3 regions of the Macrococcus psychrotolerans genome follow, and region 2 is predicted to be linked to each of the others. Evidence: riboswitches for the same ligand, from Rfam matches in the RefSeq annotation. Region 2 holds a riboswitch; each other region holds the start of a gene.
What was found. Region 2 has a riboswitch for thiamine pyrophosphate ahead of QA539_RS04885 (ABC transporter substrate-binding protein). Riboswitches for the same ligand answer to the same signal wherever they lie in the genome.
Positions count from the first base shown of each region.

Region 1: it holds a riboswitch for thiamine pyrophosphate, as region 2 does, so the genes downstream of both, QA539_RS00715 (thiamine phosphate synthase) here and QA539_RS04885 (ABC transporter substrate-binding protein) in region 2, are expected to answer to the same signal.
Region 3: it holds a riboswitch for thiamine pyrophosphate, as region 2 does, so the genes downstream of both, tenA (thiaminase II) here and QA539_RS04885 (ABC transporter substrate-binding protein) in region 2, are expected to answer to the same signal.

Region 1 is NZ_CP124591.1:143,215-147,434, reverse strand. Features, by position in the region: gene QA539_RS00730 (hypothetical protein) at 4-414, opposite strand; gene QA539_RS00725 (GNAT family N-acetyltransferase) at 411-896, opposite strand; gene QA539_RS00720 (hypothetical protein) at 1,076-1,534, opposite strand; TPP riboswitch at 1,624-1,722, shown strand; gene QA539_RS00715 (thiamine phosphate synthase) at 1,805-2,386, shown strand; gene QA539_RS00710 (NAD(P)/FAD-dependent oxidoreductase) at 2,359-3,465, shown strand; gene thiS (sulfur carrier protein ThiS) at 3,446-3,643, shown strand; gene QA539_RS00700 (thiazole synthase) at 3,645-4,220, shown strand, end outside.
Region 2 is NZ_CP124591.1:972,967-977,186, forward strand. Features, by position in the region: gene QA539_RS04875 (2-oxoacid:acceptor oxidoreductase subunit alpha) at 1-389, shown strand, start outside; gene QA539_RS04880 (2-oxoacid:ferredoxin oxidoreductase subunit beta) at 390-1,253, shown strand; TPP riboswitch at 1,322-1,420, shown strand; gene QA539_RS04885 (ABC transporter substrate-binding protein) at 1,455-2,456, shown strand; gene QA539_RS04890 (thiamine-binding protein) at 2,456-2,743, shown strand; gene QA539_RS04895 (ABC transporter permease) at 2,743-3,477, shown strand; gene QA539_RS04900 (ABC transporter ATP-binding protein) at 3,474-4,184, shown strand.
Region 3 is NZ_CP124591.1:1,801,875-1,806,094, forward strand. Features, by position in the region: gene thiM (hydroxyethylthiazole kinase) at 1-410, opposite strand, end outside; gene thiD (bifunctional hydroxymethylpyrimidine kinase/phosphomethylpyrimidine kinase) at 410-1,198, opposite strand; gene tenA (thiaminase II) at 1,198-1,866, opposite strand; TPP riboswitch at 1,928-2,023, opposite strand; gene QA539_RS09430 (LysM peptidoglycan-binding domain-containing protein) at 2,107-2,922, opposite strand; gene QA539_RS09435 (LysM peptidoglycan-binding domain-containing protein) at 3,042-3,920, opposite strand; gene QA539_RS09440 (single-stranded DNA-binding protein) at 4,164-4,220, opposite strand, start outside.

The DNA of each region.
Region 1 (4,220 bases), 830 kb from region 2:
TCATCAAATTCTGATAATAGACTCCTTTTCTAATAGTCTTATCTGATTTTTTACATATTCAATATTTTCCTCTTCTATAATATCAAAATCAGGTTCATCCAGAATTTGAAGAAACTCTTCTAATAATTCTATATCGTTAAAAGATGTAAGCTCTAACGAACGCCAGTAATGATAATAAGCTGCATCATATGCATCAACTTCATAGTTGAAATGAAAATGGTAAATACTTGCGACCATTTCATGATATTCTACTTCATCTTTAAGATGTGCAATATTTGATAAGTATTTCATCAAATAATAATCTTGTACTTCATGTTCCATAAAATACATAAGTACATCATTTAACTTTTTGTCCATAATCATCTCCTGCACTTCTTCAGGTAAACGTTTAAGAGCTATATGGAATGTATTCATAATGTTAACCTCATTTTTACCGACTTCAATATGTGACTGTCAAAATCATCTTCAAATTCGTCCTGTACTAAAAAACCAAATTTTTTATAAAAATTATAGCCAACCTTATTTTCTTTCTCTACTACAACGTCTATAAACTTTATTCCTTCCATCTGTGAAATTCCATGCTTTATAAGCGTGCTACCTATCCTTAAATTTTGGTAGTCCGGGAGTAAGTAAATAGCAGCCAGTTCAGCTATACCATTCTCATCTGGTTTGCTGAAATTTGCAAAGCCTACAACTTGATCTTCGAATTCTGCTACATACATTTTCGTCAACGCTAACCTTTTTTCTAACATAGATGAACTGTAGGCCATCTCTAAAAAATTATCTTGTATATGAAGCGGTATTATTCCTTCATATGTATCATGCCAGCTGAGTTTTGCAATGTGTTGTATCTTTGGAATATCATCTTCAGTCATACTTCTTATTTTAGAATTCATGCTATCCTTCCTTATATCTTTATAATTATTTATAAAAGTTTATTTTATGGTTAATCTATACATATTGAGTTGTTGGAATGACAGGCATGTCTTAATCTTTCTTCTAAGTATTTGATATTATAAATTATTAATATTTATATTTTTGTAAGCAAATAAAAGCCACTAATCAAGCCGCTTCTTTATTTCACTAACGCTAAAGCACATTCCCCGAGAAATGTTTTAGATACTGTAACACCTGTTTTTGTTTCGTTCAGTCGGATATATCCTGCTGATTCATAGTCTTTAAGATAATGAATCAGACTTTCTTCTGTCATCTCTGCATATTCATGTGCCATTAAATTTCTAAGTCTGTCTAGTGTAAGTTCGACGTCTTTATAGATTTCAATCGTATACATTACATATTTGAAGATATGCACTTCTTTATGTGCGATTTCGTTCTCTATATCTAGTGATTCCTGTTCATCGATTTCTCTTAATATTTCTTCAGATGTCATGCGTTCTTCTTGTAATCTACCCATCGTTACTTGTTTTAATTGTGCTTCATCTATATCATCTCGTTCACCGTTACTCATATTTTCACGCAGTTCAGCGTGTTCATCTAGCAATGCTGCTAATTGTTTTTCATTTATTTCATTCATTTTTACATCCCCTTTCTTTTTCTATTTTATCATTTAAATTTAGAAGTTTGAATTATCAGCCATTGAGTGCTATTCTTAATTACATAATCGAATATGGCTAGGGGTGCTCTTAGAGCTGAGAAGACTTTGTCTGACTCTCATAACCTGATTTGGATAATTCCAACGTAGGGAAGCAGTTATCATTTATATAATTATAAATATTTATATATTTTTTATATATTTTGACCACCCGTAGTTTGTTTGCGGGTGGTCTTTTTTTGGAGGTTGCTTATGTTTTATATGATTACACCATTCGTGGAACCGAGTGATGCTGTTATACAGTCGATTGTGGATGTAGAAGCTTTGATTGATGGTGTGATTCTACGTCTAGATGCGTGTGATGATGCGCTGGATGTATTTATTATGCAGTTGAAACGGCACATAGATCCTTCTAAGATTATTGTGCATAATACACCTCATTTGATGATAAAGCATGGTCTGACACGCATCCATTTTAAGGAGCGTGCTGGTGATGCGATAGCATTCAAGCAACAACATCCTGAATTTCGTGTCGGTATGAGTGTGCACAGTGAGGACAGCGTGCGCCTGATTGATGGCGTGCTTGATTACTGTATATTCGGTCACGTCTTCCCTACGCCTTCAAAGCCAGGTCTCACACCTCAAAGTGCGTCTGTAATTGGCACAGTACTTTCATATGATATCCCGATTGTTGCAATCGGTGGTATCGATGAACATACGATACATCAGCTTGATACTCGATTTAGTGGATTCAGTGGTATTCGTTTGTTTCAGCATAAGGCACATCTTGAGCACGTTCGAAAGGAGTGGTTGTTACGAAATTCGATGTCTTAATTATCGGTGGCGGCATTATTGGCCAGAGTATATGCTATCACTTAAAACAAGAAGGTATTTCGATTGCCATTATTGATGATTTTAGTAGATGCAGAGCGACGCATGCTGCTGGCGGTATGCTTGGTGCACAAAATGAATTTTATTCTGATTCCCCTCTCTTCCAGTTTTCTATGGAAGGGCAACATATGATGAAAGATTTTGCTGATGAATTGGCACATTTAGGTTATGTAATCGATTATCAGCAGCATGGTTTATTAAAGATTGCTTCACATGGCGAGCATGAATCTTTACTTCAACAGTATGATTTTCTTAATGCACAGTTTAAGACAACAGAGTTAGTTAAAAATCGTTTGGATGAGTTTGCACATGGTTATATCCGCAATCATGACCTTGCGATGTGGATTCCGACAGATGGACAAGTCAATGCTGTTAAATACCATCAGGCACTCATGACATTAAATGAAGATGTTACGTTTATTCACGATCGCGTAATAGACGTGAAAGCAAATGATGGATTTAATGTGCGTACCAGCTCGCAAACATATGAAGCACAGCAAATCGTCGTTGCAGCAGGTATGTATTCAGGTGACATCCTTAAATCTCTTGGTATCCATCTTGAAATGCACGGTGTAAAAGGTGAAGTGATGACGATACATCACCATACATTAGATATGAAAGAGACATTGTTCCAGACAAATGGGCATTATATCGTACCGAAGTCAGATGATTTATATGTGATAGGTGCAACGACATCGATGAATGGTGACAATACAGTAAGTGAAGAAGGTATCGACTGGCTAAAAGAAATGACGCTGGACCTATTACCAGAACTCATGAATGGTGAAATTGTCGATAGCAGATGCGGCTTTCGTCCCGATAACCCACTGCAGCGACCAGTAATCGATGAGGTCCGTGATAATCTATTTGTCGCAACCGGTCATTATCGTAATGGCATCCTCTTATCGAAGATTACCGGAGCACTGATGCATAAACTTATGTTCGATAAACAGCATCCGCTTGCAATGAAATATAAAGATCATTTTAAACTGGAGGATATACATGAAACTATACTTAAATGATGAATTGTACGAAACACAAGAAACGATGCTTGTTCCATTTTTAGAAACTTTGAATATCGATTTAAAGCGTGCGGTTATCGTAATCGATGATATGCCCGTACAAAAAGACAAGTGGGATGAGACTGAAATTAGACCAGAACAACGATTAGAATTATTAGAATTTGTAGGAGGCGGTTAATATGCTAAAGATTGGACCAATAGAACTTGAATCGAGACTCATCCTTGGTACAGGAAAATTTGAAAATGGTGATATACAGCGTGAAGCGGTAGATGCAAGCGAAACGAATGCATTAACGTTCGCTGTGCGACGCATGAACCTCTATGATAAAGACTTACCGAATCCATTAGAATCTGTTGATTTAGATAAATATATTACATTCCCTAATACAGCCGGCGCTAAGACTGCAGAAGAGGCTGTAAAAATTGCTGAGATCGCCCGAGCTGCAGGGATGTGCGATATGATCAAAGTTGAAATTATTGGGGACGGTAAAACATTATTACCCGATGCGATTGAGACGTATAAAGCGTGTGAAATTCTGCTAGAGAGAGGATTTATTGTCTGTCCTTACATTCAATGTGATGTTGTACTTGCGAAGAAACTTGAAACGCTTGGTGCACATGCAATAATGCCACTCGGCTCACCTATCGGGACAGGTCTAGGTGTTAATGATGCCTTGAACTTAAGCTATATTATTGATGCCATCAGTGTACCTGTTATTGTAGACGCAGGTATCGGTTCACCAAGCGATGCTGCA
Region 2 (4,220 bases):
AAAAACGTATGCGTAAATTAGAACAGCTGAAGATTACTGAACCTGTTGTATACAATACGTATCATGAAGATGCAGATGTGTTAGTGATTGGTTATATTTCAACGTATGGAGCGATTGATGAAGCAATCCATCGTGTAGAAGGAAAGGTAAACCATCTGCATATGAAACAACTTCATCCGTTTCCGACAGAAGAGGTTCAGCAAGCGATAGATAAAGTGAAGAAAGTGATTGTTGTTGAACATAACTTTAACGGACAACTTGGACAGATTATCAAGATGAATACGAATCATCAAGGTAAGATGATTCAGATGAGTAAGTATGATGGTACACCTTACTTACCTCACGAAATTGAAGAGAAAATCAACGCAATATTAAAGGAGTTAATATAGATGGCAACATTTAAAGATTTCAGAAATAATGTGAAACCGAACTGGTGTCCTGGCTGTGGGGACTTCTCAGTACAAGCGGCGATACAAAAAGCATGTGCGAACATCGGCTTAGAACCAGAACAGCTCGCGTTAATAACAGGTATCGGCTGTTCTGGACGTCTGTCTGGATACGTAAATTCATATGGTGTGCATTCGATCCATGGTCGAGCATTACCGATGGCACAAGGTGTGAAGATGGCAAACCAGGAGCTTACAGTTATCGCTTCCGGTGGAGATGGTGATGGTTTTGCGATTGGTATGGGGCATACGATTCATGCGCTACGTAGAAATATTGATATCACGTATATTGTAATGGATAATCAAATTTATGGACTGACTAAAGGACAGACATCACCAAGTTCAGCACATGGATTTGTCACTAAGACAACGCCAAAAGGCTCGATTGAGAAGCATGTTTCTCCGCTTGAACTTGCACTTGCAAGTGGCGCAACTTTTGTCGCACAAAGCTTTTCTAGTGATATAAAAGATTTAACATCAATTATTGAAGCGGCAGTTAATCATAAAGGATTCTCATTCGTCAATGTATTTTCTCCGTGTGTCACATACAACAAAGTAAATACGTATGACTGGTTTAAAGAAAATTTGACGAAACTTGCTGATATTGAAGATTATGATCATACCAATAAACAGCTGGCGATCAATACAGTACACGAACAAGATGGGCTTGTTACAGGTATCGTGTATCAGGATACCGATGCACCGACGTACGAATCACAAATTGATGGCTACAGTGAGAACTTAACAAAAGCAGATCTAAATATTAAACAAGAGGAATTTGATGCTTTAATGGCTCAGTTCAAATAAAAACTAAGTATCTGTACCTTATTTATAATAAAGCTGTTATACTAAAACAGTACAAAATAATATAAATTTTTAAACACTAGGGGAGTTATTCTGAGATTGGATTCGTCCTAAACCCTTATATACCTGATCTGGATTATACCAGCGTAGGGAAGTGTCAACTGACACAACCTGCAATCAGGTTGTGTTTTTTTGGAGGCTAATATGAATAAAAAGTTATTGTTAAGTGCGAGTTGTGTCATTTTACTAGCAGGCTGTGGAGATCAGTCAGCCGATAAAGGTAAGGAAGATAAGAAAGAAAAAGTGACGATTATGCTGGACTGGACGCCGAATACAAATCATACAGGACTATATGTAGCACAAGAGAAAGGTTACTTTGACAAACAGGGTTTAGATGTTGAAATTAAGACACCTGGTGAAGTGAATGCCGATCAGCTTATCGCAGCAAACAAAAAAGATGTTCAGTTCGGAATTAGTGCACAGGAAACAGTGACGCAATCACGTTCTGAAGGCATTCCAGTGAAATCGATTGGAGCAATTATCCAGCATAATACGAGTGGATTTATGAGCTTGAAAGATAAGAATATTAAATCACCGAAAGATTATGCAGGGAAAACATACGGTGGATGGGGTGCACCGATTGAACAGCCAATGATTGATGCAGTTATGAAAAAAGACGGAGCATCAGTGAAAGACACTAAAATTATCAATATGGGAAATACTGATTTCTTTACTGCATCTAAGAAGAATATCGATTTCGCATGGGTTTATTATGGATGGACTGGAATCGAAGCAGAAACACGTAATATCGATGTAAATATGCAGTATTTAATTGATTACGATAAAAATCTGGATTATTACACACCTGTCGTTATTGCAAATGAAAAGTATTTAAAATCAAATGGTGAGACAGCTAAGAAATTTATGACCGCACTTAAAGAAGGTTATGAGTATTCAATTAAACATGACAAAGAGAGTGCAGATATTTTGATGAAGTCTGTTCCAGAACTTAAAAAACAAGAAAAGCTCGTATATGCATCACAAAAATATTTGTCACCTAAATATCAGGATGATGCGAAATACTGGGGCTATCAGGAAGAACGTATCTGGAAGAATTTTGGACAGTTTATGAAAGATAACAAAGTGATTACTAAAGACTTCATTGCTAAAGATGCATTTACAAATGAATATGTGGAGGGTAAATAATGGCAGATACAATAATGAGCATACAAATTATTCCGAAGACGCCAAATGGTGAAGATGTAATTCCATATGTTGATCGCGCAATTGAAGTGATTGAAGCATCAAACTTAAAGTACATCGTGAATCCGCTTGAAACATCAATTGAGGGGAACATGAATGAGTTGCTTAAGTTAATCGAATTAATGAATAAAGAGATGCGTGAAATGGGGTGTCCATCTATTATTTCACAAGTAAAGTTTTATCATGCCGAAGAAGTATCGATGGATGTGCTTGTACAGAAGTATAGATGATGAAATATGTTAAGTTTTTTCTATTTTTTATAGTACTACTTTATTTTTGGGAACTGCTCGTTCGGTTACTACAAGTTGATGCATATACGTTACCTGCGCCAAGCGTAATATTTATCAGCTTCTTTAATGACTTTAACACATATCATGTGCATTTATATCCGACTATATTACTCGTTATATTAGGCATTATTTGCTCGGTATTATGCGGTATTACTGTAGCCGTACTATTACGTTTAATCCCTGGGCTGCATGAGTATGTCTATCCATTGCTCATAATGAGTCAGAATGTACCCGTTATCGTCATTGCACCACTACTAGTCATTTGGTTCGGATTTGGAATATTGCCGAAACTTATCGTGATAACACTTGTGTGTTTCTTTCCGATAACTGTGAGCTTACTTGAAGGATTTAATGAGACAGATAAAGAATTAGAGAAATATATGAAGATGATGGGGGCAACGCGTCTTGAACGTTTCAAAAAGCTTGAATGGCCAAATAGTATGCCTTATTTCTTTAATGGATTAAAGATTGCTGGCACATACTCAGTAATGGGTGCAATCATTTCTGAATGGCTTGGCAGTGATAAAGGTTTAGGTAAATTTATGCTTATAGCTCAGCGTGCATTTCAAGTAGATCAGGTGTTTGTAGCAATTGTCTGGATCATTATCTTTGCTATGGTCATTTATCTTGTTATATATATTATTCAGCGTATTGTATTGAGGTGGCAACGATGATTCCTATTATTCAACTTAACGATATTATGCATCGTTACGATAAAGATATTGTAATTAATAATATTAACCTAGAACTGAATAAAGGTGAGATTGTTGCATTGATCGGCCCGAGTGGCAGCGGTAAGAGTACGATATTAAATATTATCGGCGGATTACTCATCCCTTCAAGTGGCGAGTGCTTATTGCAAGGGGAACGTATCAATGGGAAAACAGGACATGTGTCCTTTATGCCTCAGACACACTCACTGATGCCATGGCGTACAGTGATACAAAACATTAACCTCGCAACAGAGATCAGTGCGAATGATAGCGTGAATAAATCAGAACAATTGTTAGAAAGAGCAGGCTTCACTTCCATTAAAGATAGATACCCCAATGAGCTTTCTGGGGGAATGAAGCAGCGTGTTTCATTCCTACGTGCATTAAATACAGAACATCAATTACTGTTACTGGATGAACCATTTTCAGCATTGGATGAAATAACACGTAATGATATGCAGATCTGGTTGAGGTCTTTATTATTGGAGAGTGATAAAACGGTGCTGATGATTACACATAGTATTGATGAAGCAATTAAGATGAGTAACCGTATACTCGTTTTAAATCAGAAACCTGCTACGATAGTCAGATCGATAGATGTGAACCAGGATTTATCTGTTTCGCAAATCGCAGAATTAAAAGCACAAATTATTCAATTATTAAAATAACCGAATGTGAGATTGACTCACATTCGGTTATTAATA
Region 3 (4,220 bases), 830 kb from region 2:
TGATCTGCATCTGTCCCTTTCATTGCGGCATCTTCTGTTAATGCTGCAAGCTCTGACGCATTCCCACGAATGACACTAATATGATGCTCGTTCAGCAATTTTAAGCAGAAGTCTTTACGAAACTTAGATGCACCACAAGCGACAGGATCAAGTACGATAGGTACATGATGTTTATTTGCAAATGCAGCCGCTTGTAACATGTTTTCCTTATCCCCTTCTTCAATTGACCCTATATTGATCAGTAACGCACCAGCATACGCTAAAAACTCATCCATTTCTTGACGTTCTGTCGCCATCGCAGGGCTTGCACCAAGTGCGAGCAGACCGTTCGCTGTAAAGTTTTTGACGACATCATTCGTAATACAGATGATCAACGGGTTGTCTTTACGAAGTTGAGTGAGTTTTGTCATTATTCAACCTCCTGAAACTTAAAGTGATTTACTGGGCCCTGGCCATGACCAATTCCAGGAGTGTACTTAATGGCCATATCCATATAGCGCTTCGCTAATCGCACAGCATCTTCTATACTCTTCCCTTTGGCAAGTTCTGCTGTGATGACAGCTGAATAAGTACAGCCCGTGCCATGTGTGTGCTTCGTATTATAACGTTCTCCAGGCAAAGTAATTAATCCCGTCTTTGTGAAGAGATAGTCTGTCGCATCTCCCTTTAAGTGTCCACCTTTGATAAGTACGCTTCGAGAACCAATTTCATCGATAAATATTTTTCCTGCACGTGAGATATCTTCTTCTGATTCCACCTTCATTTCAACAATTTTCTCTAGTTCAGGTATATTTGGTGTCACCACTGTCGCAATATCCAGTAATTTTGTACGCACAGCATTTTGACCATTTTCATCAAGCAACAAATCTCCACTTTTAGCCACCATCACAGGATCGATGACATACGGGATGTTATAACGTTCTATATACGGCCTCACCACGTCCATCACTGCACTTGTTGCTAACATCCCTGTCTTTACTGCATCCGGAACAATGTCTGAATATACACTTTCAAGTTGTTTCTGTATAATGTCCACAGGCTGGTTAAAGACATCCTGCACGCCTAATGTATTCTGTGCAACAAGACTTGTTACTACACTCATCCCGTATACGCCGCGTGACTGAAAGACTTTCAAGTCTACTGTCGTCCCAGCACCTCCTGTAGGATCGGTTCCGGCAATCGATAATGCTGTTTTCATCAATAGCCCTCCCATGTTTCAATGTTATAGGACATATTAAAGAAGCGCTTCTCATGAATACAGCTTTCAACAAAGTTCTTTCTTAATATATTTAGTTCTTCATCAGAAGCTGTTTCACTGAACTCATCTACCCAGCGATCTAAATGACCGATAAGCTCATCCATATTTGTACAATAAAAGTCGACCCAAGGTTTTAGCGGATTACCTTCCAGGTCATTACGTTCAGCAATCTTTAGTGCCAGCTGCTGATAGACATATGGACAAGGTGCCATCGCACATATCGTAAAGCTCGCATCACTATAGCGGTAGGCATTGTAATACATATGCTTAATATAATGATCACTTGATGGATACCATTCTCCTTCTTCAATCACTGTCTTATAATCAACACCTGCATAGTCTGCTAATGTATAGTGCGCATCCACTTCACCATTCATAACAAAATCGATTTGGCCGAGTAAGAACTGAATTCCTTCTCTATCATTAAGTTTCGGAATAAGTAGGCTATATATCTTTGCAAACTCGTTTAAATATAAACTATCTGCCTTTAAGTAATGTTTTACTGCTTCTTTCTTTAGATCCCCATGAATAATACCTTGAATAAAAGGATCATTATAAATCGATTCAATAATCGGTTCTACTTCTTTTTTCAACTGTCTCGTAAACACGTTATCCCTCCTAAAAATAAAAACCTATCTCCTGATAGGAAATAGGTTAAATACACATAACGGGTACTTAGCACGACTTTCCTACGCCGGCATTATCCGGATCAGGTAAAGGGTTCGGCAAAAGCCGTCTCAGCGCAAGGCACCCCTAGTGTGTATATTAATATTAGTGTAACGAAGTTAATGGATTAATGCAAAAAAAGAACTTTAAAGTGAATACACCTTAGAGTTCTAATATCGTTACTATAAACGTGCCCCACATACTGGCCATGGCTGCGCACCGCGCATATTGTATAAAATTTGAGCACGTTTCGTTTGCTCTGCTGCAGAAGCTTGGTGTGGATAACCACTTCCACCGACACCACGCCATGTCTGTAAATTGAACTGATACATTCCATAGTAGCCATTTCCTGTATTAATTGATGGATTGCCACCAGATTCACATCTTGCTAATGCTGCCCAGTTTAATCCGTTGTTCACACGAACAGCCGGTGCTTGTGTCCTTGTCGTAGTCACACGCTTTGTCGTCGATGCCTTATAAACAGTCTGTCTTACTGGTGCTTGGTATGCTGACTTAGCAACAGCACGTTTAACTGGTGCTTGATATGCTGTTCTTGTAACGGGTGCAGCTGCTACAGCCGGTCCATTAACCTTCAATGTACGTCCAGCAATAATTAAATCTGAATGCAAACCATTCCATGCTTTAAGCTGCGCAACAGATACACCGTAACGTGATGCAACCTTGCCCAAAGTATCTCCAGGAACGATGCGGTAATATGAACCTGTAGTTACAGGTGCTGTGTATGCAGATTTATATGTTGATTTATAAGTATTTCGTTTTGTTGTATTCTCATTAATATTTAATACTTGATTCACATGAATTAAGTTAGATCTCAATCCATTCTCATGCTTTAATGCTTGAACTGACGTCCCATAGATTTGAGAGATTTTCCATAAAGAATCCCCACTTTTTACTCTATATTGTGCTGCATCCGCTTGAGTCGCTGCAAATGTTCCACCTACTGCAAATACTGTCGTTACCGCTAAAAGTTTTTTCATCTGGAAAAGTCCTCCTAAAGATTATCTACAATTTTTAATACGTTAACTACATTAAAATTTCATATTTCATAGGTTGCAACAATATAAAAGATTAAGTGTTATGTTAAATTTCTGACTAATTAATACGCCGTTGACCACTGAGAAGCTCCAGCAGTTTGATATAATATTCTTGCACGTTTCCATTGTTCTTCAACTGAAGCATTTGCAGGATTTCCTGTTCCACCTACAGATGCCCATGTTGATGGTGAAAATTGGAATAATCCGTAATATCCAGATGCATTAACAGCATTAGGGTTGCCACCTGATTCACGTTGTGCGATAACGCGTAAATGTGCATCCATTGATGAGTTTCCAGCAGGAGCTGCTTGCTGGACTGGCTTTTGTGCTGCTTGTTGGACCGGTGCTTGCTCTACTGGCTTTTGTGCTACTTGTTGGACCGGTGCTTGTTGCACTGGCTTTTGTGCCACTGGTTGCGCTACTTGCTCTTGTGCTACTTGTTGGACTGGTTGCTCTACTGGTTGTTGTGCTGCCGGTTTAGCTGTTTGCTCTGGGGCTTTGACTACCGGTGCTTGATACGCCACTGGTTGTTGTACAGTTACTGGTGCTTGCTGAGCAGCTGTTTGCGTAACGATTTGTCTTTTTTCCTCTTTATCAACAACAATCAGTTTACCTACTTTAAGATTTTTATTTGTTTCAATATTGTTCCATCTCTTTAAATCTGCAACTTTAGTATCAAACTTTTTAGCGATCTTCTCTAAAGTGTCTCCTTTTTGGACTTCATATTTACCTTTAACTAATACTTCTAATTTTTGATTCGGTAAGATGATATCTGATTCTATTTTGTTAATTTTTTTAATTCTTTCAACTGTAGTGTCATATTTATCTGCGATTGACCAAAGTGACTCCCCATAAGTTACTGTATGTTCTTTTGCATCTGCCTGTGCTGAAATTCCTGTAGCTAAAATTGCCATTCCTGTAAGTGCAGTAATTTTTTTCATTGTGAGTGTTGCCTCCGATAATTTTCTTAATTTATATTAATAATTATATTTGTCTTTTATTGAATGATATAAATTTAACACGTATTGATATTTCTTTGGTTACAGGAAGATGATTTATAATTACAAATATATTACAAAAGCATATCAATTTAACATCGAACCCCCCAGTAGCGTTCAGCACAGCGCTACTGGGGGGTATGGGGTGTATTTGAATGAGGGTTAAATGTGAGTAATGAAATGGTGTTAAAATGGTGTACTGGAGTCTGTCACATCTGATACAGATGTATTTTCTGTTTGATT